Regions from separate parts of the Pseudoalteromonas sp. MEBiC 03485 genome, predicted to be linked through region 1. Evidence: predicted binding sites of a transcription regulator. Region 1 holds the regulator's gene; each other region holds the start of a gene.

Region 1 (7,593 bases):
ATGAACGTAACCACATCTTCTCGGTAAACTCAGAGCCAGCAGTATCTGGGTAAGGCTGATTATTGTTATAAGGATCATTGCCTGTTCGTGGTACGGCGCATTGATCTTTAAATTCACTTGATGGCTCAAAAACACCAGCGGTCCAAGTGGGTTCTGAACTTGTTGGTGGCGGGTTTGTTGTGTTGTTATTGCTCGAAGAGCCACCGCCGCCACCGCAGCCAGATAGAGACGCGCCTGAGACTGCTAAAAATATTGCTAAGGCGAGTTTATTATTGTTAAACATATTTGCTTCCTTTCCGATAGTATTTCTTAAAAATTAGCAATTACTGTATCTGAAAGCAATAAATTGTAGCGCCTCAAATGTAAATGAATGTGCTTTTAGTTATAAAGACTTACGGTTACTAATTTCAGCTACTTTGAGCTTCTGCCATGACTCAAATAGCTTACGTTGTTTGTTAGATATTTTTAAGCCATAGGTTTTTTGCATATAAAAGTAGGTATCGGCTATTTGCTTTCTTGCATAAATCGGTGGCTCAAATACACGTTGCTTAAAATCGATTTTTACTGGGCAAGCTCCATAACTGGCACTAGATGTTGCGACTATTCCGTAGCGAAAATTAGAACGGTCTGCATTGATCTCGCCAATAGCTGGAGCGAGGTTATTTATGTCGGCTTCCATTTGACGAAATTTTTCACTGACCTTAATGCAGTTTTTACGTCCGCCATCCTGCCAGCATTGTAATTGATGACCAAACTCCCACGCAGGTACTATATGCTCCCATTCTATTCTTTTTGCTCGAGCGTTTTCGTTTCCTGAGCGGGTAATGGCGTTTCTTGGAATATAACCACAAGCTTCAGGGTCTGGTACAAGCTTTTTACCTTGGCGCTTTATATCGCAGCCACAATATAAGCTTTTACTATTGCTTGGTAGATTCTTAATTAAGTGCTTTTTTGCACTGTAAAAGCTCGAAAATTGTTTAGCGGATACAGGGGAAGTAAAAATTAAACAAAGGGTTAAATATAGAAATAAACGCATATCCATCACATCAGTGAACTACAGGAGCAGCCATTTTAGAGCTACTATTCTAAAAAGGAAAAGTTTTTCAACTCAGCTATAGTTGTTAGGCCGTTTATTAGAGGAATTACAACTATGTTATTAGGTGCCTTTTCTGTGAGTTTAAATGTGAAAGATATTCATGCTTCAAAGCAGTTTTATGAAAAACTAGGCTTTAAAGAATTTGCCGGCGAAATTGAGCAGCATTGGTTAATTATGAAAAACGGCGAACATTTAATAGGTTTGTTTCAAGGCATGTTTGATAAAACCATGCTGACCTTTAATCCAGGCTGGGATCAAAATGCTGAGGCACTGGTAGAGTTTGCCACTTTTGAGCAATTAGCCGCGCATTTTCAGCAACAAGGGTTAGAAATACAAAAAGCCGGTGACGCGAGTTTTATTATCACCGACCCAGATGGCAACCCTATTTTGATTGACCAGCACGTTTAGCAGGCTTTTTACGTTTTAAACGAATGTTCTGTAGCAATAAAATAATCCCCGTAATACAAAACAGTACGCTGGTGGCCGAAAAGCTAATTAGAAGTGGGTTATTAAAGTTTTCGCGCTCATCATAATCCATGATGTGTAGCATCCAGAAAAAGTCGAAAATGCGCCATAGGGAGCTGCGCACTGTAATGACTTTACCGGTTTGGCTATCTAAATATAAGGTTGTTGTCAGCCAATCATCAAAACTCACTTGCCAAACATTGGCCTTGTGAGCCACTTCTCTTGGTCCTTTGGTTAACAGCTGTGCTTGCGTGATATTTGCGTTAATAAGTAAGTGAGTTCTCGCGTTTTCAATTATTTGTGCTTTATTCGGCGCAGGCATTTTATCACCTGTTCTGCCATCAAAATTAAAGGAGCCGCTCGGTGCCGTGACTTCTATGATTGGCGACTCTAAAAAGTGGCTGTACTTGATACTTTCAATTTGTTCAAATTGTGCCGTTATTTTATCGATAGAAGCAGAGTAGTCTGACACTAAGAAAGGGTTACTTAGACTGCGATTTGCTAGATGTTTTCCATGCACTTTTTCAAGCGGCAATGAACTCATTACAAGCCCACCTAATAGCCAAAAAAAGATCTGCAAAGCAAGTAAATAGCCTAGCCATTTATGCCCTTTACGAGCATATTTGAACATGCGTTTATTCATTACCACCCCGTTATTATTGTTGTATGGGCGCTATTTTAGGTTGTTTAGCTGTATTGCCAATGCGGCAAAATGTCGCATTAACTGTATTCTAGATTTGGTATATATACAAAACTGAGTTAAAGTTTCAGTCGATATCAATAGAGGATAAAAACGAGAGTATGTCGGAAATTCAATTTTTAAATGTAGATCTGGAGCTTGAATCAAAGCACGATATTAGTGCGCTTGTTGCTGATTTGAAGAAAAACGCTATGGTTTTACATTATGACCAAGATGAATACCGTCAACTTGCACGCATTGAAGCAACTGCAGATATCAGCTCTCCAGACAAAGCGATTAACCAGCTTTGCGAATTAATTGAATCTTGCTCGCGCAATGCATTAAAGCAGTGGTTATCTTGTTCAAAACGTACATTTGATTTAGGTTTTGAATCGGGTAACTCGCCAAAGTGCTTTAACCAACCCCTGCATGCAGATACCTTGTTACGTATCTCAGCAATTGGCGCAGGGATTGAAATTACTATTTATCCAGTCGAAAAGTAAACTGAATTTAGCGCTCTACGACTGCTGCGGTCATTCTTGATACGCAGCACAGCTCCCCAGCAGCATTGGTAATTTTGATATCCCAAACAGAGGTGCGCTTACCTAAATGAAGTGGTCTGGCCGTTGCCGTTAATGTCCCTTTTCGAGACGCTTTTATGTGGTTGGCATTAATCTCTTGACCAACAGCATAGAATTTATTGAAATCAATCACAAAGTTGGCTGCATAGCTTGCCACTGTTTCTGCTAACACAACGTTTGCTCCGCCATGAACCATGCCCATAGGGTTATGGTGTTCAGGAATTGCAGGCATGGTGGCCACTAAATAATCATCGCCAATTTCAGTCACCTCAATACCCATCGTTTTCATTAAAGTGCCTTGCCCGGTTACTCCTTGTTCCAAGTCTTTACATTGCTCCAGCGTGATTGGATGGTGCCAAATACTCATTGTGTTTCCTTAACATGCGAATTAAAGCTAATACCTTATGGCATCTTTCATTGCGGTTCAATGTTAGTTTTGTAGCAATATGATGGAGTTAATTTAAATTTGCGATTTTCAAATAACTGTATATACTCACAGTTAAATGTACTGTATGGAAAACCAGTTGTATGCGCCCATTAACTAAACGCCAATCGCAAATCTTAGAACTAATTAAAGTCTTTATTAAAGATACAGGCATGCCGCCAACACGCGCTGAAATAGCTCAAACATTGGGTTTTAAAAGTGCCAACGCCGCTGAAGAACATCTAAAAGCACTGGCAAAAAAAGGCATGATCAAAATGAAGCCTGGAGCGAGTCGTGGTATTCAGTTGATTGAAGAAGATGAACCTGAGCAGTTAGGTTTACCTTTGATTGGCCGTGTTGCAGCTGGTGAGCCAATTTTGGCTCAGGAGCATGTCGAAAGTCATTGCCAAGTTGACCCTACGTTATTTAAACCAGCCGCTGACTTTTTACTACGTGTAAATGGCATGAGTATGAAAGATATTGGTATTATGGACGGTGACTTGCTTGCAGTACATAGAACGCAAGTTGCTGAAAATGGACAAGTTGTTGTAGCTCGAGTTGATGAAGATGTAACTGTTAAGCGGCTAGAAAAAGCAGGTCGGAAAGTACTTTTACACGCTGAAAACGAAGAGTTCTCACCTATTGAGGTTGACCTTGAGCATGAATCTTTCAATATTGAAGGGTTAGCTGTAGGAGTCATTCGTAACGCTGACTGGATGTAGTTGTCCCTTATTTGGTGCGCTAAATTGACTCAATTTGGTGCGCCATTGTGATTTTGCCACTTAATTAGGATTTGTGAATCCTTACTCTTTATTTAAAGCCTTATATGGCGCAGTTTTCCTCTCTTTTTGTATATTCTTCGTAAACCATAACATTAAATAACGCGCTGATTATAGTTGTTATTTCTGCACCAAAATAAACATTTATTATCACTAAAACTTGCTTATTGGTCATTTTTTAACTAATTGGTTAAAGCAATGTATTAACACCTGATTAATAAAAAGACACAAAAATGTGCGAGGTGTTAGACAGGGGGCCAGTATCATAAGTGAGTTAAAATGATACGTAGTCGCTCTGAACAATAAAAAAAACGAATGGGCACCTTGCTGTATCGCCTTTTCGCTTTGCGTCTTGCAATAGCATCTAAAGGAGCCGTCACATGGGTAAACTGCGTTACGCCTTGTGGCTTATATTGGTTGCACTCCCAGAAATTGTATTGGCAAATAGTCAATACAATATGCGAAAAGGGGTGACTGATATAAGTAATAATGTTTATGAGTTACACATGACGATATTTATTATCTGTTGTGTAATCGGCATCATCGTATTTGCGGTGATGTTTTGGGCTTTAATACACCACCGTAAATCTAAAGGGGCCAAGCCTGCCCAATTTCATGAAAGTACAAAAGTTGAAATACTTTGGACTGCCATTCCATTTGTCATCTTAATAGCCATGGCTGTGCCTGCCACAAAAACTCTCATTGCTATGGAAGATGCCTCTAAAGCTGATATCACAATTAAAGTGACAGGCTCGCAATGGAAGTGGCATTACGAATATATGGGTGAAGATATAGCCTATTACTCAATCCTATCTACACCAAAAGATCAAATAGACAATCAGGCAGAAAAAACGGAGCATTATTTGCTTGAGGTAGATAAACCGCTAGTGCTTCCTATCAATAAAAAAGTCCGCTTTTTAATGACCTCAGACGATGTTATTCATTCGTGGTGGGTTCCTGATTTTGCAGTTAAAAAGGACGCAAACCCGGGATTTATCAATGAAGCGTGGACACGTATTAACGAACCAGGTGTTTACCGTGGTCAATGTGCAGAACTATGCGGTAAAGATCATGGTTTTATGCCTGTTGTGGTGAAAGCCTTACCTGAAGATGAATTTGCTAATTGGCTTGCAGATGCTAAGGAAGAAAAGGCTAATGCAGCAGCCGCTGATGCTGCTTTGCTTGATCAAACATTACCTAAAGAAGAGCTTATGGCCTTAGGTGAGCAAGTGTATATGGCAAGTTGTGCTGCATGTCACCAGCCTACTGGTATGGGCTTACCAGGCGTGTTTCCTGCACTTAAAGGCAGCCCCATTGTATTAGGTGATGTAAAAGATCACATAGATATCGTGTTACATGGCCGCCCTGGTACGGCGATGCAAGCGTTTGATAAGCAGCTTTCAATTAAGCAACTTGCTGCGGTTATTACCTATAAGCGAAATGCATGGGGTAATGATACCGGCGATGTGATCCAACCGAGTCAAATTCAAGCCGCGATTGATGCAGCAGCGGAGGCGAAATAATGAGTAACGTTATTAATGAGCAAGCAACTGGGCATGCGCATCACGACCATCATCATCCTGCTAAAGGTTTTAAGCGTTGGCTTTACACCACCAATCATAAAGACATCGGGAGTTTATACCTGATTTTTTCTCTTACCATGTTCTTGATTGGTGGAGCGATGGCTATGGTGATCCGCGCTGAACTATTTCAGCCAGGATTACAGTTAGTTGATCCGCACTTTTTTAACCAAATGACCACGGTACATGGTTTGATCATGGTGTTTGGCGCCGTTATGCCCGCATTTACTGGGCTTGCTAACTGGATGGTGCCTATGATGATTGGTGCACCTGATATGGCACTGCCACGCATGAACAACTGGAGCTTTTGGATATTACCTTTCGCATTTTTAATCCTGTTGGCTTCGTTACTGATGCCAGGTGGTGGTCCTGCGTTTGGCTGGACATTCTACGCACCACTCTCCACCACTTATAGTAACGATAACACTGCACTGTTTGTATTTGCCATACATATCATGGGTATTAGCTCAATTATGGGGGCGATTAACGTTATCGTGACTATCGTCAATCTAAGAGCGCCGGGTATGACTTGGATGAAGCTTCCGCTATTTGTTTGGACTTGGTTAATCACAGCATTCTTATTGATCGCAGTTATGCCTGTTTTAGCTGGGGCTGTCACTATGGTGCTGACAGATAAATACTTTGCAACAAGCTTTTTTGATGCGGCAGGTGGTGGTGATCCTGTGATGTTCCAGCACATTTTCTGGTTCTTCGGTCACCCCGAAGTGTACATCATGATTTTGCCAGCCTTTGGGATTATTTCGACTATTGTGCCGACCTTCTCACGAAAAAAGTTATTTGGCTATGCTTCTATGGTGTATGCAACCTCATCCATTGCGCTGCTGAGCTTCATCGTTTGGGCACATCATATGTTTACCACAGGCATGCCTGTAGCCGGCGAGTTGTTTTTCATGTACGCCACAATGCTCATTTCGGTGCCAACGGGCGTTAAAGTGTTTAACTGGGTAGCCACCATGTGGCGCGGTTCAATTAGCTTTGAAATTCCGATGATGTTTGCCATCGCCTTTATTGTGTTATTCACCTTAGGTGGTTTCTCTGGCTTGATGCTTGCCATTACACCGGCAGATTTCCAGTATCACGATACCTATTTTGTGGTGGCACACTTCCATTATGTGCTCGTGACAGGAGCCGTGTTCTCAATTATGGCGGGAGCCTATTATTGGTTACCGAAATGGACTGGCAACATGTACAACGAAACGCTGGCGAAATGGCATTTCTGGCTATCGCTAATCAGTGTCAACGTGCTGTTCTTCCCTATGCACTTTGTTGGCCTTGCCGGTATGCCGCGTCGTATTCCTGACTATGCTCTGCAATTCGCTGACTTTAACGCCATTATCAGTATTGGTGGTTTTGCATTTGGCTTATCACAACTATTGTTTGTGTTGGTGGTATTTAAATGTGCTAGAGGTGGCGAAAAAGCGCCTGCCAAAGTATGGGATGGAGCTGAAGGTTTAGAGTGGGAAGTAGATTCTCCAGCGCCTTACCACACTTTTGAAACACCGCCGGAGATTAAGTAATGAACCATGCACCTTTGCTAAAAAAACTGCTGATTACATGCTTGCTCATGTTCGCATTTGCTTTTGCAATGGTGCCGCTTTACGACGTGTTTTGCGACGTTACAGGGTTGAATGGTAAGCCATCATTAGAAAAAGCGAGCGCGAGTGAATCAATAAATACACAGCGTCAAGTTGATGTCAGCTTTACCACTCACGCTCAAAGCGGCGCGCCATTTAAGGTGCAGTCTGAGCAATACAGCGTGGCGGTACAACCTGGTGCCATGCGTGAAGTTAAATTCTCAGCAAAAAACACCAGTAATGAAGACAAAGTCATGCAAGCAATTCCATCGGTATCACCGGGAAAAGCGGCAAAGTATTTACATAAAATCGCCTGTTTTTGCTTTGATCAGCAGCCAATGAAAGCCGGTGAAGAAATGGAATTTACCTTGTTGTTTTATGTTGATACTGAGTT
Region 2 (7,593 bases), 420 kb from region 1:
AGCGCGCCCTGTCGCGGTTTTAATTATTTGCTCTACACATAGCTGTTGTTGCTGATAGTTTATCTCAGCAGTTGCTGGCGATACCGGCTGGTAAGCTGGGAGAGAATGCTGAGTTAAATAATGTGGCTGCAACTTTAGCTTGGCGAAAAAACGCTGATTAAAAAAACTGTGTGTAATCTCTTCGCCATAGGAGGTAATACTCCTTAGTGCAGGGTCTTGCCAATGACTGTCATTGGGCAGTAATAATATCAGTACACCACCTGCTTTTACGGTACCTGCAAGCGCTGCTAGTTTATCGACATATAAGCCGCTAAAACCATCAAAAATTGCGTGCTGAAACTCTTGGCCAAGAATTTGGTGAGCATGTTTTGGAAACTCACTACTCACTAATTGTGAGCTACTGCTGAAAACATAGCTATTTTTAAGCACTAGTTGGCTAGCAAACTGATAGCACCAAGTTTCGCTTCCTTGCACTATGACAAGCTGGCGATGCTTTGCAATCGTCAGCTCGTTGCACAGTGCTGTTATATACTCATTATAAGGCTTGAAGTCTTGCATACTGTGTTACAAGCCATTTGCTGCCTAAGTCATCAAAGTTCACTTGAATACGTGACTGTGCGCCGCTACCCTCGTAATTGAGTACGGTCCCTGCACCAAACTTGGCGTGCAATACACGTTGTCCTAAGTTAAAGCCGCTATCTTCAAATGCTGCATGCGTCACTGATGGACTAAAGCGACCTGCCGCAGGTGGCCTTGAGACCTGGGTTTTAATACGAATTTCTTCGATACAGTCTTCAGGCATTTCACGTAAAAAGCGTGATGGACTATGGTATTTTTCTTGTCCGTATAAACGGCGACTTTCCGCGTGGCTAATGTATAGTTTTTCCATTGCGCGAGTCATACCTACATAGCACAAGCGGCGTTCTTCTTCTAAACGGCCAGATTCTTCATTACTTTGCTGTGACGGGAACATGCCTTCTTCAACACCGACCATAAATACCAGCGGGAACTCTAAGCCTTTTGCTGAGTGCAGGGTCATCATTTGAACCGCGTCTTCGTGCTCATCGGCTTGGCCCTCGCCTGATTCTAGTGAGGTATAAGCCAAAAAGCCCTGTAGTGGCGAGCTGAATTCTTCATCTTCCGGTAGTTCATATTGGCCACACGCACTAATAAGCTCTTCTAAGTTTTCTACGCGAGCACGGCCTTTTTCACCTTTTTCAGCTTGATACATAGCCATTAACCCAGAAGTTTGAATGGCGTATTTAGCTTGCTCTTCTAAGGTCAGATCGCTGATTTTATCTTCGATATGTTCAACAAGTTCTAAGAACTTAGTGACTGCACTCGCTGCTCGGCCAGATAAGTGCTGTTGCTCTACAATTGCTTTTGCGGCATACCAAAGCGGCAGTGACTCATTCCGCGCGCAATCACGAATGTGGCTTAACGTTTTATCACCAATGCCGCGTGCTGGGGTGTTAATAACACGCTCGAAAGCGGCATCATCTTGGCGGTTACCGACTAAACGTAAATACGAAAGTGCATCTTTGATCTCTTGGCGTTCGAAGAAGCGCATACCACCGTATATGCGGTATTTTAAGCCTTCTTGCAACATTGCTTCCTCGAGTACACGAGATTGCGCGTTGTTACGGTATAAAATGGCGGCGTCTTGTAATGCATTACCTGCATTTAGCCAGCTACGTAGCTTACTGCTAACAAAGCGTGCTTCGTCTAATTCATTAAAAGCGGCATAAACAGAAATAGGCTCACCATCATTGCCGTCTGTCCAAAGGCTTTTGCCCATGCGTTCAGCATTGTTTTTGATCAGCGCATTTGACGCTTTCAAAATGGTTGCTGTTGAGCGGTAATTTTGTTCAAGGCGAATGGTTTCGGCTTCGAAGTCAGTTAAAAAGCGTTTGATATTCTCAATTTTTGCGCCACGCCAGCCATAAATACTTTGGTCATCATCACCTACGATCATAATACTATTCGTATTACCCGCGAGTAATTTTAGCCAAGCATATTGAATAGTATTGGTATCCTGAAACTCGTCTACCAGCATGTGGGCAAAACGCTGTTGATAGTGACGTAAAAGTGTCGGATGATTCTTAAGTACTTCGTAGCAGCGTAGCAGTATTTCTGCAAAGTCGACTAAACCAGCGCGGTCACAAGCCTCTTGATACGCAGCATAGACTTTCAACATCATTTGCTCGTTAATATCGTAGGCTTGAATGTCTTTAGGACGTAGGCCTTCATCTTTTTTCGCACTGATATACCAGCCAAACTGTTTTGCAGGCCACTTTTTGTCATCGATGTTCATCGCTTTAAGCAAGCGTTTGATCATACGTTGTTGATCATCAGAATCTAAGATTTGAAAGCTTTCAGGCAAGTTCGCTTCACGGTGATGGGCGCGCAAAATACGATGAGATAAGCCATGGAAAGTACCAATCCACATACCACCAACCGGTGCTTTTAACGTTTCTTCTACACGGGTGCGCATTTCTTTCGCGGCTTTGTTAGTGAACGTTACCGCAAAGATGCTATATGCAGAAGCTTGCTCAACTTGCATAAGCCATGCGATGCGATGAACAAGTACTCGAGTTTTACCAGAACCCGCACCTGCAAGTACTAGCATGTTTTGCAATGGGGCTGCGACTGCATCCCGTTGTTTGTCATTTAAGCCATCGAGTAATTCAGAAACGTCCATCGTTACGCCTTTTCAATCTATAATGAGTGGAGTATAACAGGTGTTTATGCAAGGCTAAATAAAATACTGTTTTTATAAACAGCTATTTTGGCAAGTCATTAAAATTGTAAATAAAAATTGTGAATTTGACCGATTTTTAGCAAAAAGAACTAAAATCAAAAAAACGCTATTTTTTAACGCTTTGATTTGTAAGCCATAATAAGTTGGCATAAAGTATGTTTACTAAAAGTATAATCATTAAAAACTATAGAGGTTAGTATGGCAGAGCAAGGTTCTGGCGGTAATGTAATCGCAGCAATATGTAATATCTTTTTTCCTGGTTTAGGGCAATTGGTACAAGGTCGTTTAATGGCGGCTATTGCATTCTTTTTAGCATGGGTTATTAGTGGTGCACTAATTTATGTGGCAGTTGGTTTTATTTTACTGCCAATCGTATACCTATGGGCGATTATTGATGCTGCACGCTTCAAATCGCGACTCTAGCTATTTAAATAGCACAAACACGAGCGCCACTTAGGCGCTCGTGTTGTTTTAAGGTTGCAAAACTCGCCACGTTTAGCTGCAAACGGTATAATTAGCAGATAATGTATTATGAGTACCCTCCATGGAATATCAATTTATCCGCGACCCTATTAGCGGTTTACGCATTAAAATTTCTTCTGAACATGCCATCATAGGCCGTTGGCTAAACGAAGAAGTTGGTAAAGAAAAAATAGCGATGGTGCAAGCTTTGATCGCTGCGGTTAACAGCTGCCATGAGCCTTTAACCTTACAAGGTCAAGAAATTGATTTGATCTTAAGTAAAGACGAAGCATTATTCGAAGCACATGCATTACATCAAGATAATGAAGACTTAGTTGCCTACCAAGATGATGATTTAATGCTTGAAGAAGAAGGCCTGTGCAGTGGCTGCGGCTTTGAAGACTTTGTTGATTTAATTGAATCTTGGCAAGAATTTACACAAGGCCGATAAGCAGAAGCATGTTCTGCTTATCCCTTGCTAATTTATTGTTCGCTCACTGATTTAACAGCTGCTAGTAATAAATCCTCTGTTAAACGTACTTTGTAATTTGGGTTAGCATATTGAAAATGAACTAACCCATTTGTGTCGATTACAAACACTGCAGGTACTGGTAACGCTACTTTCGCTTCACCATCCAGCGACACAAAGTTAACCCCAAGCTTATTGCGGTAAATCTTTGCTGTTTTGTCATCTAAGTAAAATGCTAAACCTAACGTTTGCGCCAAAGTGAGGCTGTCGTCAGAAAGCAATTGATAGCTAGGAGCTGTAATTTTTGTTTCAGCAAGTTTTTCAGGACTGTCTGGCGAAACGGCAATTAATTGCGCATCTAAATTAGCTAATTCTTTCTCTATTTTTTGTACGCTGGCCAATTGTTTTGAACAATATGGACACCAGCCACCACGATAAACAATCAGCACTGTGGTTTTTTCTTTAAAGCGCTCACTTAATGAGACGGTTTTGCCGTATTGGTCTTTTAATTCAACATTTGGCACCGCTAATCCTGGTAATAATGGACTGACTTGCTCTGCAGATTCGGCAATATTAGAGGCAGTTGCAGCAACAACTTGGCTTGATAGCACAAACAGTGCGCTAATAAGTAGAGATTTAAACATGGGCTTCCTCGGTTATTTTTATCAACTGCAAAGATGACCTGATTGTTGCGGTATTTATTTCATCTTTACTGTAATATATAGGCAAATAAAAAATGCAAGTTGGGATAAAAAATGTCTGCTAATTTACAAAAACTCGTTGTCATGCTCGAGATGCAAAATGCGATGAATACCAAAGTACATGAGCAATGGTTTAGCCAAGGTTTTGAATGGTATCGTGCAATTTGGGTTGAGTGTGCTGAAATGCTTGATCACTATGGTTGGAAGTGGTGGAAGAAACAAACTCCAGATACTGAACAAGTTATTTTAGAGTTAGTTGATATTTTCCATTTCGGTTTATCTTTACGTATCGATGGTGAAACCAGCTATGAGCAGTTAGCAGCACAACTTGAAGCAGAGTTAAGTGCGCCAGTTCAAGCTGATGACTTTAAACAAACACTCGAATTATTAGCTGCTTCAGCTGTCGCTGAAAAGAGCTTTAATGCTGCTGCATTTGCTGGTTGTATGGCACAAATCGGTATGGATATCGACGATTTATACCGTGGTTACGTAGGTAAAAACACTTTGAATTTTTTCCGCCAAGATCATGGCTACAAAGACGGTAGTTATATCAAAGTGTGGAACGGTCAAGAAGATAATGAGCACCTAGTTGAAGTGGTAAAAAGCCTAGATACAGAGCACGCGGATTTCGCAAAGCTTGTATACCAAGGCTTAGAGCAGCGTTACCCTAAATAAACGTGTTTATGCTCATTTTATAACGGGCATAAACTCTCGAAAATCGATGGTCGATAAAAAGCCATCGAACTGCTTGTGCGGTTGCTGACTATCTGGGTTGGCAACCGCAAGAATATGACCAATACCAAACTCTTTTGCCGCATCGAGTACTGCCGGGCTGTCATCCACAAATAAAGTCCGTTCCTTATCAAACTGCCATTCTTGGTGTACTTGTTGCCATAATGGTTGATGCTCTTTACTCACGCCATATTGGTGAGTTGAGATCACGCCATCTAAGTAGTTATCAATCGCAGTTAGTTCAAACTTTAACATGGCACAATCTGGGTGTGCGTTAGTGAGCATGATCAATTGCTTGCCTGCTTTTCTTAGTTCCGTTAGAAATGGCGGAACATCTTCACGAATTCTGATTAAATGTTGAATGTCACGTTTTAACGCCATAATTGGTAAGTCAAGTTGCTGTTGCCAATAATCTAAGCAGTACCAATTAATTTGTCCGTGAACTTGTTGATAACGGTGCAAAATGTCAGCTTTTGCTTCGTCTAAACTGATTTTATGTTTATGCGCATATTGCTCGGGAATAACAGTAAGCCAAAAGTAATTATCAAAATGCAAATCGAGTAGGGTGCCATCCATATCTAACAACACAGTATCGATTTTTGACCAATTTAACATAGGCAATTCACTTTAAAAGATTTATGATGAGCATAACTGCCATGATAGCAAATTAATGCCAATGACACAGAAAAAGCATCCTACACCACCGCAAATTTTGTCTAATGAAGTTGTCGCTAAAAGCCGACTATTTACTGTTGAATCTCTCGAATTGAAGTTCTCAAATGACGAGCAAAGGCAATACGAAAGAATTCGTGGCGGTGGCAGAGGTGCCGTTATGATTGTACCTGTAACGGCCGATAACGAACTGTTATTAGTGCGAGAGTATTGTGCGGGTACCAATGATTATCAGTTGGGTTTTCCAAAAGGTTTAATTGACCCAGGTGAAACACCTGAGCAAGCTGCCGACCGCGAGCTCAAAGAAGAGGTTGGCTTTGGTGCTAAGCATTTCGCTGAACTTAAAAAAGTCAGTATGGCACCTAGTTACTTTAATGCCACTATGCATATTTTGTATGCCGAAGATCTTTACCCTGAAACCTTGCCTGGTGATGAGCCAGAACCGCTTGTTGTGGTGAAATGGCCAATGAGTGATTGGCAATCATTATTGCAACAAGAAGACTTTACTGAAGCACGAAGTGTCGCAGCTTTGCTATTATTAACAAAGTACTTAGAGTCGGGAGCGGGCAATGAATGATTTTTTAGAACCGTGCATTCGGTTAGCTGAGCAAGCGGGCGATGCCATTATGGCAATTTATCAGCAGGATGATATTGGTGCTGAGCAAAAGTCAGATCATACTCCGGTCACCAAGGCCGATTTAGCATCTAACGATGTATTAATGGCAGGTTTAAAGGCTATAGCACCTGATATTCCAATTATGTCAGAAGAAACACCCATTCCAGCACTTGCAGACAGAAAAGATTGGCATCGTTATTGGTTACTTGATCCAATGGATGGTACGGGTGAGTTTATTCTCGAAAGTGGTGATTTTGCAGTAAATATCGCTTTAGTTGAAAATAATCGTCCAGTTCTTGGCGTTATTCATTGGCCAGCGAAACAAATAACTTATTTTGCAAGTTACCAAAATGGTGCATTTAAACGTGAAAATGGCCAAGATCAGCAAATTTCAGTAGCAACACCCGATAATTTAACCTTAGCTGTAAGCCGCAGACAAAAAATTGAAGCTGTAAGCCAGTATCTAAATACTCAGTTTGCGACTGTGGCATTAGGCTCATGTTCACTAAAAGCTTGTATCATAGCAGAAGGTAAAGCCGATTGTTTTTTACGAATAGGGCCAACAGGTGAGTGGGATACCGGCGCTTCGCAAGTGATTGTTGAAGAAGCCGGAGGATGTATTACGGATGCTGAATTTAACCCACTCACTTATAATCAACGTGAAAGTACCGAGAATCCAGACTTTATCGTCATGGGGCACCCTGATTGGGAATGGCAAAAAATGATTAGTCCTCATCAGCGCGGATTTTAGTGTAGTTTTGTGTGCTTTTTGTTCGGTTGAGGCTCTATTTCAATTATAACGCTTGATTTCTAATTTAATTGCTATATTATAGCGCTCTCTTCGGAACAAGGCATGGTTAACATGTTAACGTTACTTAGAGATTACAGGCGCGGGATGGAGCAGCCTGGTAGCTCGTCGGGCTCATAACCCGAAGGTCGTCGGTTCAAATCCGGCTCCCGCAACCAATTTTCTGAATTGGCTGACTTCTTAAATTAAGTGAGAAGTAAAATAAACTTAATAATTACAGGCGCGGGATGGAGCAGCCTGGTAGCTCGTCGGGCTCATAACCCGAAGGTCGTCGGTTCAAATCCGGCTCCCGCAACCAATTTTCTGAATTGGAAGCCAAGTTGTCATGTAAAGCAACTTTAAATAAATCTACAATTTCAGGCGCGGGATGGA
Region 3 (7,593 bases), 2.3 Mb from region 1:
CGTAAGGATAGCCGATGTTTAGGCACAGTATATTTTTTATCTTTTTTTTAGTACTTGCAGGATGCGCACAGATACCTGAAGAAAAAGTGGATGAGCGAGACCCATTACAGTCGTTTAACCGTCCTATGTATGATTTTAATATGGACGTGCTTGATGCCTATATTCTTCGTCCAGCAGCCGTTGGTTATGTCACAGTGACACCAACCCCTGTTAGACGCAGTATTGTTAATTTTACTGATAACATTACAGCGCCGACAGATATGGTCAATGCTGGTCTGCAGGGTAAACCAGGTAATATGGGTATTAGTTTAGCGCGCTTTCTAGTGAACTCTACGGTAGGTCTACTTGGCTTATTTGATGTAGCCTCATCGCTTGGTTTAGAAATTGTCGATGAAGATTTTGGTCAAACCCTAGGTGTATGGGGAGTCGGTGATGGTGCTTATTTAATGATCCCAGGTATGGGGCCAAGTACAGCACGAAATCTAACTGGTGATGTGGTAGATAACTTCGTTCTACCTGAAATTACCCTAACCACACCACAGACTATTCTGGTATTTGCGCTAAAAGCCGTTGAAGCACGTGCCTCGTTGATGCCGCAAGAGAGCTTATTAAATGAGTCGTTAGACCCTTACATTTTTATGAAGGATATCTACTTCCAGCGTCAATTATATGAGCTACATGATGGTAATCCACCAGTAGAAAAAGAACCCGATGATTTTGATGAAGATTTCCTAGAAAATCTCTAACCTAAAAAATCAAACCAATAAAAATGCCAGCAATTGCTGGCATTTTTATGTTTATATGGGGGAAGTTAATCTCCAAATACACCCATTTGTTCATTAGACCAGCTTAATGCATCGTGGTAAGCATCAGGTACTTCTTCGGGTTTAAGACCGAGTTCTTCTTGAATATCCTTTGCTTTATCCCACTCAGCTTGTTCATAAAATTTTACTAAGCGTAAATAAGTCGCTAGTAATCCTTCACCATGAAGCAAAGCACCTTTGATTTCATTTGTAAGAGGAAGTTTACCCATTACGCTTGGCATATCTTCATCGAGGATAGCGTCCATTAACGACATCATACCGGTTAAAAATGCCATACCCGTATCACGTAACTTGCCATGGCTTATTGCTAATAACTCAGCAAAACGGGCGCGGGTTAGTGATAAACGTATCAGCTCTGCAGGTTTATCTGCCGCAACTTGTGCAGCAAATAAAAGTGATAAGAAACGTTTGATTTCTTCACTGCCTAAAACAATCAGCGCTTGTTTTATCGTGCTAATTTCAGCTCTGCGTTTGAAAGCTGCTGAGTTTGAATAGCGTAACAACTTGTAAGATAAGTTAACGTCTCGTTCAAATACCTCGGTGATTTTTCTGAGATTTAAATCAATACTTGAGGTTTCGTATAAAAGCTCGGCAAGAGCCATCTCAGAAGGTGGTAAAGTTTTACTTTGCACCATTTCAGGCTTTGAAAAGAAAAAGCCTTGAAAATAGCTAAACCCCATGTCCAAAGCAAGTTGGTATTTTTCGTATGTTTCAACTTTCTCGGCGAGTAACTTGATGTGCGGGTGAGGTTTGATTGCCTCAACGACGGATTCAATAGACTCTTTATCACAGGTTAAAAAGTCAATTTTGATAATATCGATATACGGATAAAAATGGCGCCAAACAGGTTGGTGTATGTAATCATCAAGGGCAAGCGTATATCCGCGCTCTTTTAAATCTTGAACCATTGCTAGTAAACGTTTACCCGGTTGAATCGTTTCAAGAATTTCGACAACTACTTGCTCTTTACCCAGTAAAAGTGGGTAGCCTTTTTGGAGTGTCTCTAAAGTGAAATTAATGTAGGCTGGTTTGTTATCCGTTAAATCTTCTAAACCAAAATTGAACTGACTACCTTCAATGAGTCGAGATGTCGCTTCATCACCGTCAATATCAGGAAAAACGTTATCTACGCCATCCCTAAACAAGAGTTCGTAGCCGACAAGTTTCTTTTCCTTATCTAAAATAGGTTGGCGTGCAGCGTAAAAATACATAGTCCTAGCAAGTCCACTTCGGTTAATTCATTTATCCATGAGCAATATAAGTCATCGTGCCTAAAATAGCATTAATTAAATATTCATTTTTGAGGATAAATACTGATTTTCTGTGATCCTAAGACTAGGATAAATTGTAATGAAATTCTATAACTAGCGATTAAATATCACATTTTTGTTATGAAAAGGTTGTAATTGTAAACCTGCCACTGAACGGCTTGATTGGAGTTGTAGGGTAGAAGCATGTTATAGTCATGAGTGATATCGGTTTTTACCCCAATAATGTCTTAAAATTAAGTAACTTGCGAGTCATTATTCGGATTAAAAGCCAACATTAAACAATTATTGGAGGCTAATTTGGAAACAGGAATGATAATTTCGTTAGCATTGTACTTCATCGTAATGTTGGGGATTGGGCTATACGCTTATAAGCAATCCACAGACGATGTATCAGGTTATATGCTAGGTGGTCGTAATTTATCACCAAGTGTTGCTGCGCTTTCAGCAGGTGCATCAGATATGAGTGGTTGGCTGCTAATGGGCTTACCAGGTGCAATGTATCTGTTCGGCTTAAGCAAAGTTTGGATTGCTATAGGTCTAGTACTCGGTGCTTGGGCTAACTATTTCTTAGTAGCGCCTCGTTTACGTGTTTATACTGAGAAAGCGAATGACTCAATCACCATTCCAGATTATTTCGCAAACCGCTTTGATGATAATAAAAATATACTGCGTGTTATTTCTGCGATAGTAATCATTGTTTTCTTCACCTTGTATACTTCATCAGGTGTTGTCGCGGGTGGTAAGTTATTCGAAAACTCATTTAATATGAGCTATGAAATGGGTCTGTATATCACAACTGGCGTTGTAGTGTTATATACCTTGTTTGGTGGCTTCTTAGCAGTAAGCCTTACAGACTTTGTTCAAGGCTGTATCATGTTTATCTCGCTGCTTGCAGTACCAATTGCGACATATACTATGCTTGATCAACCATTCATGGATACACTCGCCAATGCACGCTATGATTTATTGTTAAGCTCACCAAAAGAAACTGAAATTCATGCACTGAATATGATGGACTGGTTTGCTGGTGGTTCGACGATTGCTATTATCTCTGCAATGGCATGGGGTCTTGGTTATTTTGGACAGCCGCATATTATTGTTCGTTTTATGTCTGTGCGTTCAGTTAAAGATATGCCAACTATGCGACGTGTGGGGATGTCGTGGATGACACTTTCAGCAATTGGTGCTGTGTTAACAGGTTTATTTGGTGCTGCTTATATGCTTGAAAACCAAATGCCAATTGATGATAAAGAAACTATTTTCTTGGTATTGTCTGAACTTATCTTCCATCCTCTAATTGCTGGTTTCTTATTGGCTGCTATTTTAGCTGCGATTATGAGTACCATCTCATCGCAATTATTAGTGTGTTCAAGCTCTCTAACAGAAGACTTCTATAAGATTTATTTAAACCGAAGTGCTTCTCAAAAAGAGCTAGTATTAGTCGGTCGTATTAGTGTTATCTTGGTTGCTCTGTTTGCTATTTACCTAGCGTATGACCGCGATAGCTCTATTTTGGATTTAGTAAGTAATGCATGGGCTGGTTTCGGTGCTGCATTTGGTCCATTAGTACTACTTAGCCTTTACTGGAAGCGCATGAACTTACAAGGCGCTATCAGTGGTATGGTTGTCGGTGCTGCAACAGTACTGTTTTGGATTTACGCGCCAATTAAGATCGATGGCCAATCGCTAAGTGCAATTATTTATGAGATTGTCCCTGGCTTTATTTTATCAACGATTGCCATTATTGTTGTGAGCCTAATGACGACTGAGCCGAAAAAAGAAATTACAGATTTATTTGATGAAGTTGAGTCATCACTTTAGTTTTGAGTAAGCACAAAAAAGGGCAACATTTGTTGCCCTTTTTTAATTTTATAACCAATGCTTAGCTTGCAGCTTTTTCTTTTATATCTGCAACGTTATCGTCTGATTTTGCTTTTTTAGGCTTCGCAGGAACCTCTTTTGCACCTTTAAGTACAGCCATAAATTGGTCTTTTTCTTTTGCCATTTCAAGCGCTAGTGATTCAATTTGTTGCTCGCTTAATGGTACATCAACTTTTTCAAGCATTAATTCTAATGACTCAGCAATGTCGAGCATTTTGTCATACGCATCAGCTTCTTTCTTAGTAGTAAACGTCATGCGCTCGACTCCGTTTCTTTCTACAACATATTTAACAACAACAGCCATGATTTCTCCTGCATTTAAGCGTGGCATTTGCAGCGTAAAATCGCCACTTTGATTACTGTTTTTATATACAGTAATGCTTCGGGCCTTACTTTGCAAGTATCTAAAGAAATTTTTTATGGAACAAATTTGACAATAATAGGGGCATTAGCTTTATTTATATTGTTACCCAAAGTTAAACACAAGCGATGGAGTGAGTGTTGGGTAATAGCTAACTACCTGTCTAAGAGGGACATCACGGAGGAAATTATGAAATTACTATCAAGTCTTTTACTTGCCACGAGTATTGCGTTACTGCCTACAACACCGGCATTCGCCGTAAAACCAACCGAAGCAACACAAGTTAAAATGCAAAAGCTCAGTATTAACAAAGCTAGCATCGATCAACTTACTCAATTACCGGGTATTGGTGAGTCTAAAGCTAAAGCGATTGTTGAGCATCGCAATAAGCAAGGTCCGTTTAAGTCGGTAGAGCAATTAAAAGAAGTAAAAGGAATAGGCGATAAGGTATTTGCTAAACTTGAGGGGAAAATTACGCTTTAAAAGACTAGGGCGTGTTGACCTATTGTGATTGATTTTGCAGCAGTATGTTTGGTATTTAAGCAAGGCAGAGCCTATGTCGTGTGGTTGTTCAACATAAATAGGCGATAACGCAGCATCCATACCAAACACGCGCTGACTTTTGGGTTCTTCCTAGGGGCGATTATCTTTTTATTACTTAAATAGATGAAGCTAAAGGGCGTGGGCAGAACGCGGTAGCTTTGCTCGATTTTTACTTAGTCCACTAGGTTACAAATCTCGCGCCGCGATTAAATTGCCCTTAGAGTGAACAAACTTTAATCCACAAAGGTCAACACGCCCTAAACAGGGCGTTATTCGCCCTGTTTAAATTCATTGATAGCTTTGTCTAAATGCGCTAGTGCGAACAAATTTTCGATAGGTGTTGTGATAAGTGGGTAACTTAAGCCTGCTAATAATAACCAAGGTAACAGCATCCAGCCTTCAAAGTAGGCTAAACCTAAAAATAATGGCGCAAGAAAGGCAAGCTTACACACCGATAAAATAATCTTTTTACTTGGGCTTAAATGAGCCAGAGCAAGTGCAATTATTTGCTGGCGCTGCCTTACTTTAAAAGTTTTTAAAGCAGGGATTTGACTAGTAAAAAAATAAATCATTATAACGACTTTTTAGTTACTAAACGGCTAAATAAAACGGCTACAAAGACTATTGAAAACGCAGCGAAAATAATCTCCATCCATGCAGGCATACTCATTGATGCAAATTGCCAATCAATATTGCCGCAATCGCCAGTGGCTGCAAAAAAGCTAGGGATCCATTCATGCAGTGGCATAAAGCTTGGGAAATTAGGCTCAAATGCGCAGCTAAATGCAAAAGGGTCGGTATTGTTTTGCATTGCAATGTGTTCTTTAGCAATAAAGTAACCCCAGATTGCAGAGATACCCCAAGTAGCAAATGCAACAAGGCGAACAACCATATTTTGCGGGTTAATCGCTCCAATCACACCTGCTGCAAGTAAGCCTAAAACAGCGGTACGTTGATAAATACACATAATACATGGTTCAAGTCCCATGCTGTATTGAAAAAACAACGCAGTGACTTCAAACGCTAGTGAAATAAATGCTAATAATAACCAAGGTGTTCTTTTAGTTGCTAATTCTGCTAACCAATTCATGAATGATCCAATTTGAAATTGTTTTCAAGATTATGCTTAGACGGGGCTGTGGGTGCAAGTATCTAAGATGAAATTATACGAAAAAGGAGCCAAGCGGCTCCTTTCATTAATCAGTAATGATCGTCAGTTAAACACTTACAGCTTGCAAAGACTCACTTTGATAACAACCAAGTACACGGGTGTACTGAGTATGTTCTTTTAGCTCTTCTAGTGCCTGTTTAACATGTAAGTCATCAAGGTTTGCTTCGAGATCTACATAAAACACTTCTTCCCAAGGGTTTCCAGGTACTGGACGTGACTCTAGTTTTACAAGGTTAATTTTGTGATGTTTAAAAATCATTAAGGCGTCAGCTAACGAACCCGCTTGTTGCTTGGTGGCCATAATTAAACTCGTTTTGGTTGGGATTTGTTTCGACACTTGAAGAGGTTTACGGGCTACTACAATGAAGCGGCTATGGTTTTCACTTTGATTGGCCAAGCCTGATTTAACCACTTCTAAACCGACGTTTTTCCCTGCTTGTGCAGAGCCGATAGCGGCACTGTTTGCGGTTTCAACTGCTGATTGCAATGCATGGAAAGTTGAATCACAGGTTTCATGTTGAATGTCACCTAAGCCCTGAATGAAACGGCTACATTGAGCAAAAGGCTGTGGGTGAGCAAATATTTTATTGATATGAGATAACTCAGTACCAGGCATCGCTAATAAACAGTGTTCAACGCTGTGCGTCACTTCACCAACAATTGATACTTGAGCGTGCTGTAATAAATCGAATACTTCATTGATACTACCAGAACTGGTGTTTTCAATGGGTAATAAACCAAAATCAGCTTGGCCACTTTCTACTTTACCGGTGATTTGGTCAAAGCTAGAACAACCCATTTCAATTACTTTACCCGGGCGGCGGCTGAAATATTTATGACAGGCTAATTGACTATATGAACCTTGACCACCCAAATAAGCAACACGATGACTTTCGCTCATGGCTTCTGGGTTAAGGTTTTTTTGCAACATCGCTTGTTGGTTTAGAACAGAATCTTCAAGAATGGTTTGGAACACGTTATTAATGTAGTACGCATCAAGACCTAATGATTTTCCATAACTAATGAGCTTTTCGAGTAATGCTTGTTCGCGAGCCTCATCGCGAATTGGTTTGTTATTGGCTATCTTGTACTCAACCACGCTGTGGCTGATACGACGTCTTTTTGCCAGTAAGACAAGTAAGTCGGAATCTATTTCATTAATATCGTGTCGTAACGCATTTAATGTATCAATGCTCATGTTGGTTTCCTCATTCCAAAACAGTGCGCAAACAAAAAAGCCTCCCAAGTGGGAGGCTTTAGCTATTCGGTGAATTTATCTCGCAAACAGTTAAGCCTCCTCTATTTAAAGAAGCTAAAAAACGAAAAGTAAGTGCGAGAGATAATTTGTTTCATTGAGTTAATGTAAAAACACTTGTATGTAAAGTCAACCGCCTATCGAGGCTAATTTTGAAATCATATGTGTTTATTCAGAAAATTCATTAATCTTCATAAAAAATTTATAAATATAAAAATGAATCTGGTATATTTGTTTTTGCACAATAAATAATAACAATTATTAATAAGGTAGTCCTGTGGTGTATC
Region 4 (7,593 bases), 1.9 Mb from region 1:
TTAATCAAACTTGAAAGTCGCGAAATTTCATGAGCGGAACCTGAGGCGTAACTCATTTTTGTCCAAAGGCGTGTTAGAGTGGCTGTCTGCTTCTCGTTCAAACCTATCAGTTAGGAGCAGTTCTATCCTAATTTTTAAAAGCATAAGCTCAGATATAAGGTGCTACAGTTCATTGCCCCTCTATTACAAATTTTTTTTCTGAAAAGCTTTTTATAAATTCTATCGTGAGGAAGGTAACAAAGGTGCCATTAGCTGTCTTCCTATATATCCCCCCCAATCAACACCTAATCAAACCTAAAAATGAGAAAATAAGTTTAGATTAATATGGTGCGATAAATGTGCGATATCAATAAAGGGATGTTTATTTAAGGTGCGATAAAAGGATATGAAAATTTAAGTAACTTATTGAGTAGGGTAAGGAAAAATTGGTCGGCATAGCAGGATTTGAACCTGCGACCCCTGACACCCCATGACAGTGCGCTACCAAGCTGCGCTATATGCCGACGTTGCAAGCCATAGTACGGCTTTTTTTATAAAAATCAATATCAGCGCAGTTCGATTGCCTGTTTATTGTTCAGGCAATCGGTATTAAATCAATGGGCTAGTGGTTAATCTAGCCAATCGTTGATCGTTTTGTACATAAAGTCGCGTATTAATGGTTGAGCATCGGCGTTAGGGTGGAGGTTATCGTTTTGCATAAGCTCAGGACGGCCTGCAATATTAAGCATGAAAAAAGGCATGAGTTCAGAATCTGTTTCATCAGCAATAGTTTTAAAGCTATCGGTGAAAAGTTTGGTATAACGAGGGCCATAGTTTGGTGGAATTTGTACTTCCATTATGGCGGTTTTCGCCCCAATTTGTTGGCTTTTCGCTATTAAATCACGTAGGTTAGTTTGCAGGCGTTTAATAGGGAAACCACGTAAACCATCGTTTCCGCCAAGCTCAATAAGCACATGAGTGGGTTCAAATTCACTTAGTAACGCGTCGAGTCGTCTTAAGGCGCCGCCGGTAGTTTCACCACTAATACTAGCGTTTACTAAATATACAGATTGGTCTTTTTCATCGTACTTATCTTGTAACAATTTAACCCAGCCTTGTTCTTGTTTAAGGCCGTATGCGGCGCTTAAACTGTCACCTAAAATTAAAATTGTGTTGTCAGCTGCTGCCGTAAGTGGTTTGATTACTAACAGTAAAACGAATATAAAACGTAGGATTGGATGCATCATATGTCAGCGCTTTCTCAATTAAACATCATTCAAGTTAAAGGACTTTCTAAAACGGTCACCACGGTTGAGGGCAACCTGACCATCCTCAGTGACATCAGCTTTAATGTCAAGTCGGGTGACTCAGTTGCAGTAGTGGGCACCTCTGGTTCGGGTAAGTCTACTTTATTAAGTTTGTTAGCCGGACTTGACCAATCAACTAGCGGCAGTATTTATTTAGATGGTGCTGCTTTGCACGAATTAGGCGAAGAAGCACGCGCGGCACTTCGCGCCGAAAAAGTGGGGTTTGTGTTTCAGTCTTTCATGCTTGTACAAAGCTTAACAGCACTTGAAAACGTGATGCTACCGGCTGAACTTGCCGGTAGTAAAGACGCGAAACAGCAAGCGCTTGAGCTACTTGAAAAAGTAGGTTTAAGTCACCGTGTTGGCCATTACCCATCGCAATTATCTGGCGGTGAGCAGCAGCGTGTAGCTATTGCGCGTGCATTTATTGGTACACCGAAAATCTTATTTGCCGATGAACCATCAGCGAACCTTGATAGCAAAAACGGTAAATTAATTGAGTCATTATTATTTGAATTAAATAAAGAGCACGGCACGACACTTATTTTAGTAACGCATGATGAGCAGCTTGCACAAAAGTGTCAGCAAATTTTACACATTGAAGCAGGGCAGTTAGTAACTGTAAAAGAAAGCGAAGGAGTGCAAGCGAATGTGGGCTAAATTAGCACTAAAACTGTTTTCACGTGAGTTTAAACGCGGTGAGTTAACAGTGATCAGTGCAGCAATTGCCTTAGCTGTTCTCACTGTTTTAACACTGTCTATGGTTACCGACCGAATTGGTCAAAGTATTGAAGAAAAAAGCAGTGCCTTTATTGCTGCTGATCGCGTTTTAGCAAGTAACCATGCTTTACCTGCCGAGTTTTTAGAAAAAGCCAACCAAGAAAACTTACGTACCGCTAAAATAACCTATTTCGATACCATGTTATTTGCTGGTGACGAAATGCAGCTTGGCTCGGTGAAAGCGGTATCAAACACCTATCCGTTAAAAGGCGAGTTAAAAGTAAAAACTAGCCTGACTGATCAACCACAAGTAACTGCTGATATCCCAAGTCGTGGTGAAGTGTGGTTAAGTGAATCAGTGTTTTATGCGTTAAACATTAAAGTGGGCGATAAAGTAGAGCTTGGCGCTGCTACGTTTACTGCTAGTCATGTTGTAGCCGAAGAGCCTGATGCACCGTTTAATGTGTTTTCAAGCAGCCAGCGAATCTTAATTAATGAAGCAGACATAGCCGTTACAGAGGTAATTCAGCCGGGTAGTCGAGTGTTTTATCGTCAGCTTTATGCTGGCAGCAAAGACAATTTAGATACCTTCTATGCGTGGTTAAAACCACAAATGAAAGAAAACCAGCGTTGGTATGGTGTTAAAGACCGCCAGTCTCCTATTTCTAATAGTTTAAATCGTGCCGAGAGCTATCTATTGCTAGCTGGTTTACTTGGCATTATTTTAGCCGCTGTTGCTATTGCGGTATCGGCAAAACGGTATTGTGAGCGTCAATATGACTCGGTTGCCATGATGAAAACGCTGGGCGGAAGCCGCGCTATGATACGTAAAATCTATTTACTTCACTTGAGCCTTGTTTGTTCAATGTCGGTCATAGTTGGTTTACTGATTGGTTATGGCTTACAAGCAGTTGCAACAGATTATTTAGCACAAACCATGGGCACAGCACTACCAAGTGCATCTGCTAAACCGTGGATTATTGCTATTAGTACCGGCGTGATTTGTGCGGTAATGTTTTCTATTAAACCACTTCTCGATTTATTTGATATTCCTCCGCTGCGCGTGCTGCGCCGTAATTTAGGCGACCGTTTATTGGTTAGTAAAGTGCACTTGGCTATGTCGGCGCTTACTGTGTTTTTACTCATGTGGTTATTTAGTAATAACATCAAAATAAGTGCCATTTTGTTTCTTTCAACTGCATTTTTAATTGCGGTGTTATTTGCTTTATCAAAGGTTATTTTTGGCGGTGGTCGCAAACTCGGTTTAAGCCCAGGTAATAGTTGGTCACTGGCGATAGCATCAATTCAAAAGCGTGCCAACGTTAATGCCGTACAATTAATTAGCTTTGCATTGGCTATAAAATTGTTACTGTTTTTAATTGTATTGAAGAACGACATGATCTCGGATTGGCAGTCACAGCTTCCAGAAAATGCACCTAATTCATTTTTAGTGAACATTACTGAGCAAGAACTAGAACCTATTACTAGTTTCTTAGCGCAAAATGATATGCCAACGTCTGATTTTTACCCTGTTGTTCGTGGCCGTGTAAACGCCGTTAATGGTGAGCTGGTTGCCCGCGAAGTATCGCAAGAAGATAACGAAAAGAAAGACGAAGAAGCTCGCTCTGGCATTGGCCGTGAGCTAAATCTAACTTGGCGCAAGGACTTACCAAATCAAAACGAGCTTATCGACGGTACATGGTTTAGTGAAAACTCAGTGGCTGAGGCATCGGTTGAAGAGTCTATGCTTAAACGCTTAGATGTAAAAATAGGTGATACGCTTACTTTCTTAATAGGTGCACAGTCTTTCGATGCAAAAATTACCAGTGTTCGAAAAGTTAACTGGACGACACTCAAACCTAACTTCTTTATTATTTTAAGTCCTGATGTGCTAGCCAGTTTTCCTGCTACTTATATTTCATCGGTGAATGTAAAAGCGGATAAAAAACGCGAATTTAATGAGTTAATGCGTCAATACCCAACAGTGAATGTGATTGATGTTGAAAGCTTTATTAAACAGATTCGATCAACAATAGAGCAAGTATCGTTAGCGATTGGTTTTGTACTAGCAATTGTCGTTGCCTGTGGAGCTTTAGTGCTTATTTCACAAGTACAAGCAAGTTTAGGTGAGCGTATGCAAGAGATTGTCATCTTAAGAACTTTAGGTGCTAAAGGGCGTTTAATTAAAAATGCCACCTTATATGAGTTTTTACTATTAGGGGTTACGGCAGGCTTAGTGGCTGCCATTGTCAGTGACATCGCTCTGTTGATAGTACAAAAACAAATGTTCGATTTAGCTGGTAAATTCCATCCTCATATTTGGGTCATTGGCCCAGCAGTAGGAGGCTTATTTGTGGCATGTTTGGGTTATTTGATGATAGCGCGCACAATGCGAAAAAATACCCAAGGCTTATTACGCTCACTGGCATAAGATTCTAACTAAAAACGTGTTTATAAAATGCTCGCAATTGCGGGCATTTTTTATGAATTGCAATTGGTTACTGGTAATTTATACAGTGCTCTGGCATTATTAACACAGATAATAATGATAATAGATGGGTCAGTTAGTTGGCGATAATTTTAGGGATTGATCCTGGTTCACGGTTAACAGGGTACGGCGTGATTGCTCACCAAGGTGCTAAGTTCACTTATTTAGGAAGTGGTTGCATAAAATTGGCAGATCACGATTTTCCTGTTCGTTTAAAAATGATTTACCAAGGGATCAGTCAATTGGTAGAGCAATTCTCCCCAGACAGCTTTGCTATCGAAAAAGTGTTTATGGCACATAACCCTGATTCGGCACTTAAACTTGGTCAAGCTCGTGGCGCTGCCATTGTTGGCGCTTCAATGGCTGAGCTGCCAGTTTATGAATATTCAGCAAGGCAAATCAAGCAAGCTGTTGTGGGTAATGGCGGAGCCGATAAGTCTCAAGTACAGCATATGGTAAAGAATATTTTAAAGCTGCCTGGCACACCTCAAGCCGATGCCGCTGACGCTCTAGCAATTGCTATATGTCATGCACACTCAGAACAAAATTTAATTAAACTTGCGGGCAGTGCGAGCAAAACCGTAAGAGGACGATTAAGGAAGTAATATGATTGGTCGATTAAATGGCTTACTTGTTGAAAAACAGCCGCCAGAAATTCTTATTGAAGTAAGTGGTGTAGGCTACGAAGTGCAAATGCCTATGACCTGCTTTTATGATTTACCCGCAGTAGGTGAGCAAGCGATTATTTATACCCATTTTGTGGTACGTGAAGATGCCCAGCTATTATTTGGTTTTAACAATAAAACAGAGCGCGCTTTATTTAGAGAGCTATTAAAGGCTAATGGCGTAGGGCCAAAGTTAGGTCTTGCGATTTTATCGGGTATGTCAGCACAGCAATTTGTAAGTTGTGTAAACAATGAAGATGCAACCACACTGGTTAAACTTCCGGGGGTTGGTAAAAAAACTGCTGAGCGCTTAGTACTCGAAATGAAAGACAGACTGAAAGATTGGGGTAATGACTTATTTACACCATTTAGCGATAATGCCGTCATTGAGCCTGCAAGTGATGATACCCTAGTGGCAAATAATGCTGCCGATGATGCAGTATCTGCACTTGTGGCGTTAGGTTATAAGCTGCCGCAAGCACAAAAAGCGGTGAAAGCAGTGAACAAACCAGATATGACGACAGAGGTTCTAATTAAAGAAGCTCTAAAATCAATGTTGTGAGTAAACCATGATAGAAGCAGATCGCTTAATAGATGCGAGTGAACAAAGTAACGAAGACAGTGTTGATCGTGCCATACGGCCAAAACTGTTAACAGATTACACTGGCCAGCCGCATGTTAAGCAACAAATGGAAATATTTATCGAGGCGGCTCGCCATCGTGGCGAAGCCCTGGATCACCTATTAATATTTGGTCCACCGGGTCTTGGTAAAACCACACTTGCAAACATTGTTGCCAACGAGCTTAACGTTAATATTAAAACAACGTCAGGGCCAGTACTCGAAAAAGCTGGCGATTTAGCTGCTCTTTTAACTAACCTTGAAGAAGGTGACGTACTGTTTATTGACGAAATTCACCGCTTGAGCCCGCAGGTCGAAGAGATTTTGTATCCAGCAATGGAAGACTATCAGCTGGATATTATGATCGGTGAGGGCCCAGCCGCACGTTCAATTAAACTTGATTTACCGCCATTTACTTTAATAGGTGCGACAACCCGTGCAGGTTCACTCACCTCACCACTGAGAGACCGTTTTGGCATAGTGCAGCGTTTAGAATTTTATTCGGTTGAAGATTTATCAAAAATAGTTGCTCGTTCAGCAAGATTTTTAGATTTAACTATGTGCAATGAAGGTGCCACAGAAATAGCCAAGCGCTCACGTGGCACACCGCGAATAGCGAACCGTTTGTTACGCCGTGTTCGTGATTACACGCAAGTTAAATCTGACGGTAAAGTTAACGCATCGGTTGCAGAGCAAGCCCTCGATATGATTGATGTCGATAAAAGCGGTTTTGACTACATGGATAGAAAATACCTATTAGCTATTATCGAAAAATTTATGGGCGGCCCAGTTGGCCTTGATAACCTTGCAGCTGCAATAGGCGAAGAAAAAGAAACGATAGAAGATGTAATAGAACCGTTTTTAATTCAACAAGGCTTTATACAACGTACCCCGCGCGGACGACTTGTATCAGACATCGCTTACTTGCACTTTGGACTAACCCCAGATAAATAACAAAACTCAGGTTAGTTACAAAAGCTTTAAGTTATAAGTATTAAGCAGCTCGAGAGGGCTGCTTTTTAATAGAGATAAGTTGACTTTTTAAATGGCAATATAGATTTTACCGCATACCGCATACCGCATACCGCATACCGCATACCGCATACCGGCAAGAGTCATCTAACACCTGTAATTCACATGCTGTTAAGTTTTTGATAGGTATTCTCGTTGACGTTTGCGCAGGCAAAAAAAAGCCCGCATAAGGATGCGGGCAAACAACAAGTTGAAGGAAGTAATTCAGGGAACTACGGTCTACTAAAAGAAGGTTTTATCCTGATTTCAGTAAACCTAGAGCAATACGAAACTTCATATTGCTAAAAACGGAGCTTAATGAAAGAAACTTTCATGAGGTTGCTAGCTCGGTATAGGTAAATAATACGCAATGATGGATTTTTCTTCAAACTAGAAAAATTTAATTTTCAGATTAAAAAAACTAATGTGAGCAAAAAATTCTATTGTTTTCTTTTTGTTCGCTTTGTGGTTATTTTCTCTTTAACTGCATGAATAGAGTGGTTTTTATAAAATTCATATTCTGTATTCAGGATTAGTTTAAGTATTCTGTAGTAGATTTGCAAAAGTACTTTTGGGTGTTTATGCGTAATTTATGAATAAACGTCGTGTTTTTGATTGTTTTGGTTGCTTTTAAGCGTCACTCTAGTGACTTATTATTAAGGTAAAAATATGCATAAAAGTATTTGTAAAAATCAATCTGGCTAAAAAATAACTAAGCAAATTGCTTTTTACCGTTATTTGCCGCTAATTCACAGCAAGAGCGTTGTCAGTTCATAATTGACTAGATACACTAGTTATAACTT

Evidence for each region. The regulator LexA, encoded in region 1, represses DNA repair genes until DNA is damaged. The targets are predictions, from matches to a motif close to TACTGTATNNNNATACAGTA.
Region 2: the regulator LexA is predicted to act here: its motif matches at 2,766-2,785, upstream of uvrD (DNA helicase II).
Region 3: the regulator LexA is predicted to act here: its motif matches at 4,334-4,353, upstream of EVU92_RS15900 (YebG family protein).
Region 4: the regulator LexA is predicted to act here: its motif matches at 4,506-4,525, upstream of ruvC (crossover junction endodeoxyribonuclease RuvC).

The regions. Positions count from the first base shown of each region.
Region 1 is NZ_SGBT01000001.1:1,144,811-1,152,403, forward strand. It holds gene EVU92_RS05315 (S41 family peptidase) at 1-283, opposite strand, end outside; gene EVU92_RS05320 (endonuclease) at 383-1,042, opposite strand; gene EVU92_RS05325 (VOC family protein) at 1,151-1,504, shown strand; gene EVU92_RS05330 (hypothetical protein) at 1,479-2,204, opposite strand; gene EVU92_RS05335 (hypothetical protein) at 2,363-2,743, shown strand; gene EVU92_RS05340 (PaaI family thioesterase) at 2,751-3,188, opposite strand; gene lexA (transcriptional repressor LexA) at 3,350-3,967, shown strand; gene coxB (cytochrome c oxidase subunit II) at 4,405-5,547, shown strand; gene ctaD (cytochrome c oxidase subunit I) at 5,547-7,142, shown strand; gene EVU92_RS05360 (cytochrome c oxidase assembly protein) at 7,142-7,593, shown strand, end outside.
Region 2 is NZ_SGBT01000001.1:721,724-729,316, reverse strand. It holds gene EVU92_RS03440 (GNAT family N-acetyltransferase) at 1-558, opposite strand, end outside; gene uvrD (DNA helicase II) at 536-2,701, opposite strand; gene EVU92_RS03430 (hypothetical protein) at 2,960-3,184, shown strand; gene EVU92_RS03425 (YacL family protein) at 3,306-3,674, shown strand; gene EVU92_RS03420 (peroxiredoxin-like family protein) at 3,707-4,336, opposite strand; gene EVU92_RS03415 (dUTP diphosphatase) at 4,448-5,068, shown strand; gene yrfG (GMP/IMP nucleotidase) at 5,081-5,740, opposite strand; gene nudE (ADP compounds hydrolase NudE) at 5,802-6,374, shown strand; gene cysQ (3'(2'),5'-bisphosphate nucleotidase CysQ) at 6,367-7,164, shown strand; tRNA gene EVU92_RS03395 (tRNA-Met) at 7,303-7,379, shown strand; tRNA gene EVU92_RS03390 (tRNA-Met) at 7,443-7,519, shown strand; tRNA gene EVU92_RS03385 (tRNA-Met) at 7,583-7,593, shown strand, end outside.
Region 3 is NZ_SGBT01000001.1:3,461,938-3,469,530, reverse strand. It holds gene ccmI (c-type cytochrome biogenesis protein CcmI) at 1-5, shown strand, start outside; gene EVU92_RS15915 (VacJ family lipoprotein) at 15-746, shown strand; gene EVU92_RS15910 (HDOD domain-containing protein) at 812-2,035, opposite strand; gene putP (sodium/proline symporter PutP) at 2,405-3,916, shown strand; gene EVU92_RS15900 (YebG family protein) at 3,978-4,280, opposite strand; gene EVU92_RS15895 (helix-hairpin-helix domain-containing protein) at 4,527-4,820, shown strand; gene EVU92_RS15885 (DUF6170 family protein) at 5,150-5,452, opposite strand; gene dsbB (disulfide bond formation protein DsbB) at 5,452-5,970, opposite strand; gene EVU92_RS15875 (chorismate mutase) at 6,098-7,249, opposite strand; gene EVU92_RS15870 (EAL domain-containing protein) at 7,584-7,593, shown strand, end outside.
Region 4 is NZ_SGBT01000001.1:3,000,068-3,007,660, reverse strand. It holds tRNA gene EVU92_RS13865 (tRNA-Pro) at 427-503, opposite strand; gene EVU92_RS13860 (arylesterase) at 609-1,226, opposite strand; gene EVU92_RS13855 (ABC transporter ATP-binding protein) at 1,227-1,946, shown strand; gene EVU92_RS13850 (FtsX-like permease family protein) at 1,936-4,437, shown strand; gene ruvC (crossover junction endodeoxyribonuclease RuvC) at 4,575-5,099, shown strand; gene ruvA (Holliday junction branch migration protein RuvA) at 5,101-5,721, shown strand; gene ruvB (Holliday junction branch migration DNA helicase RuvB) at 5,729-6,733, shown strand.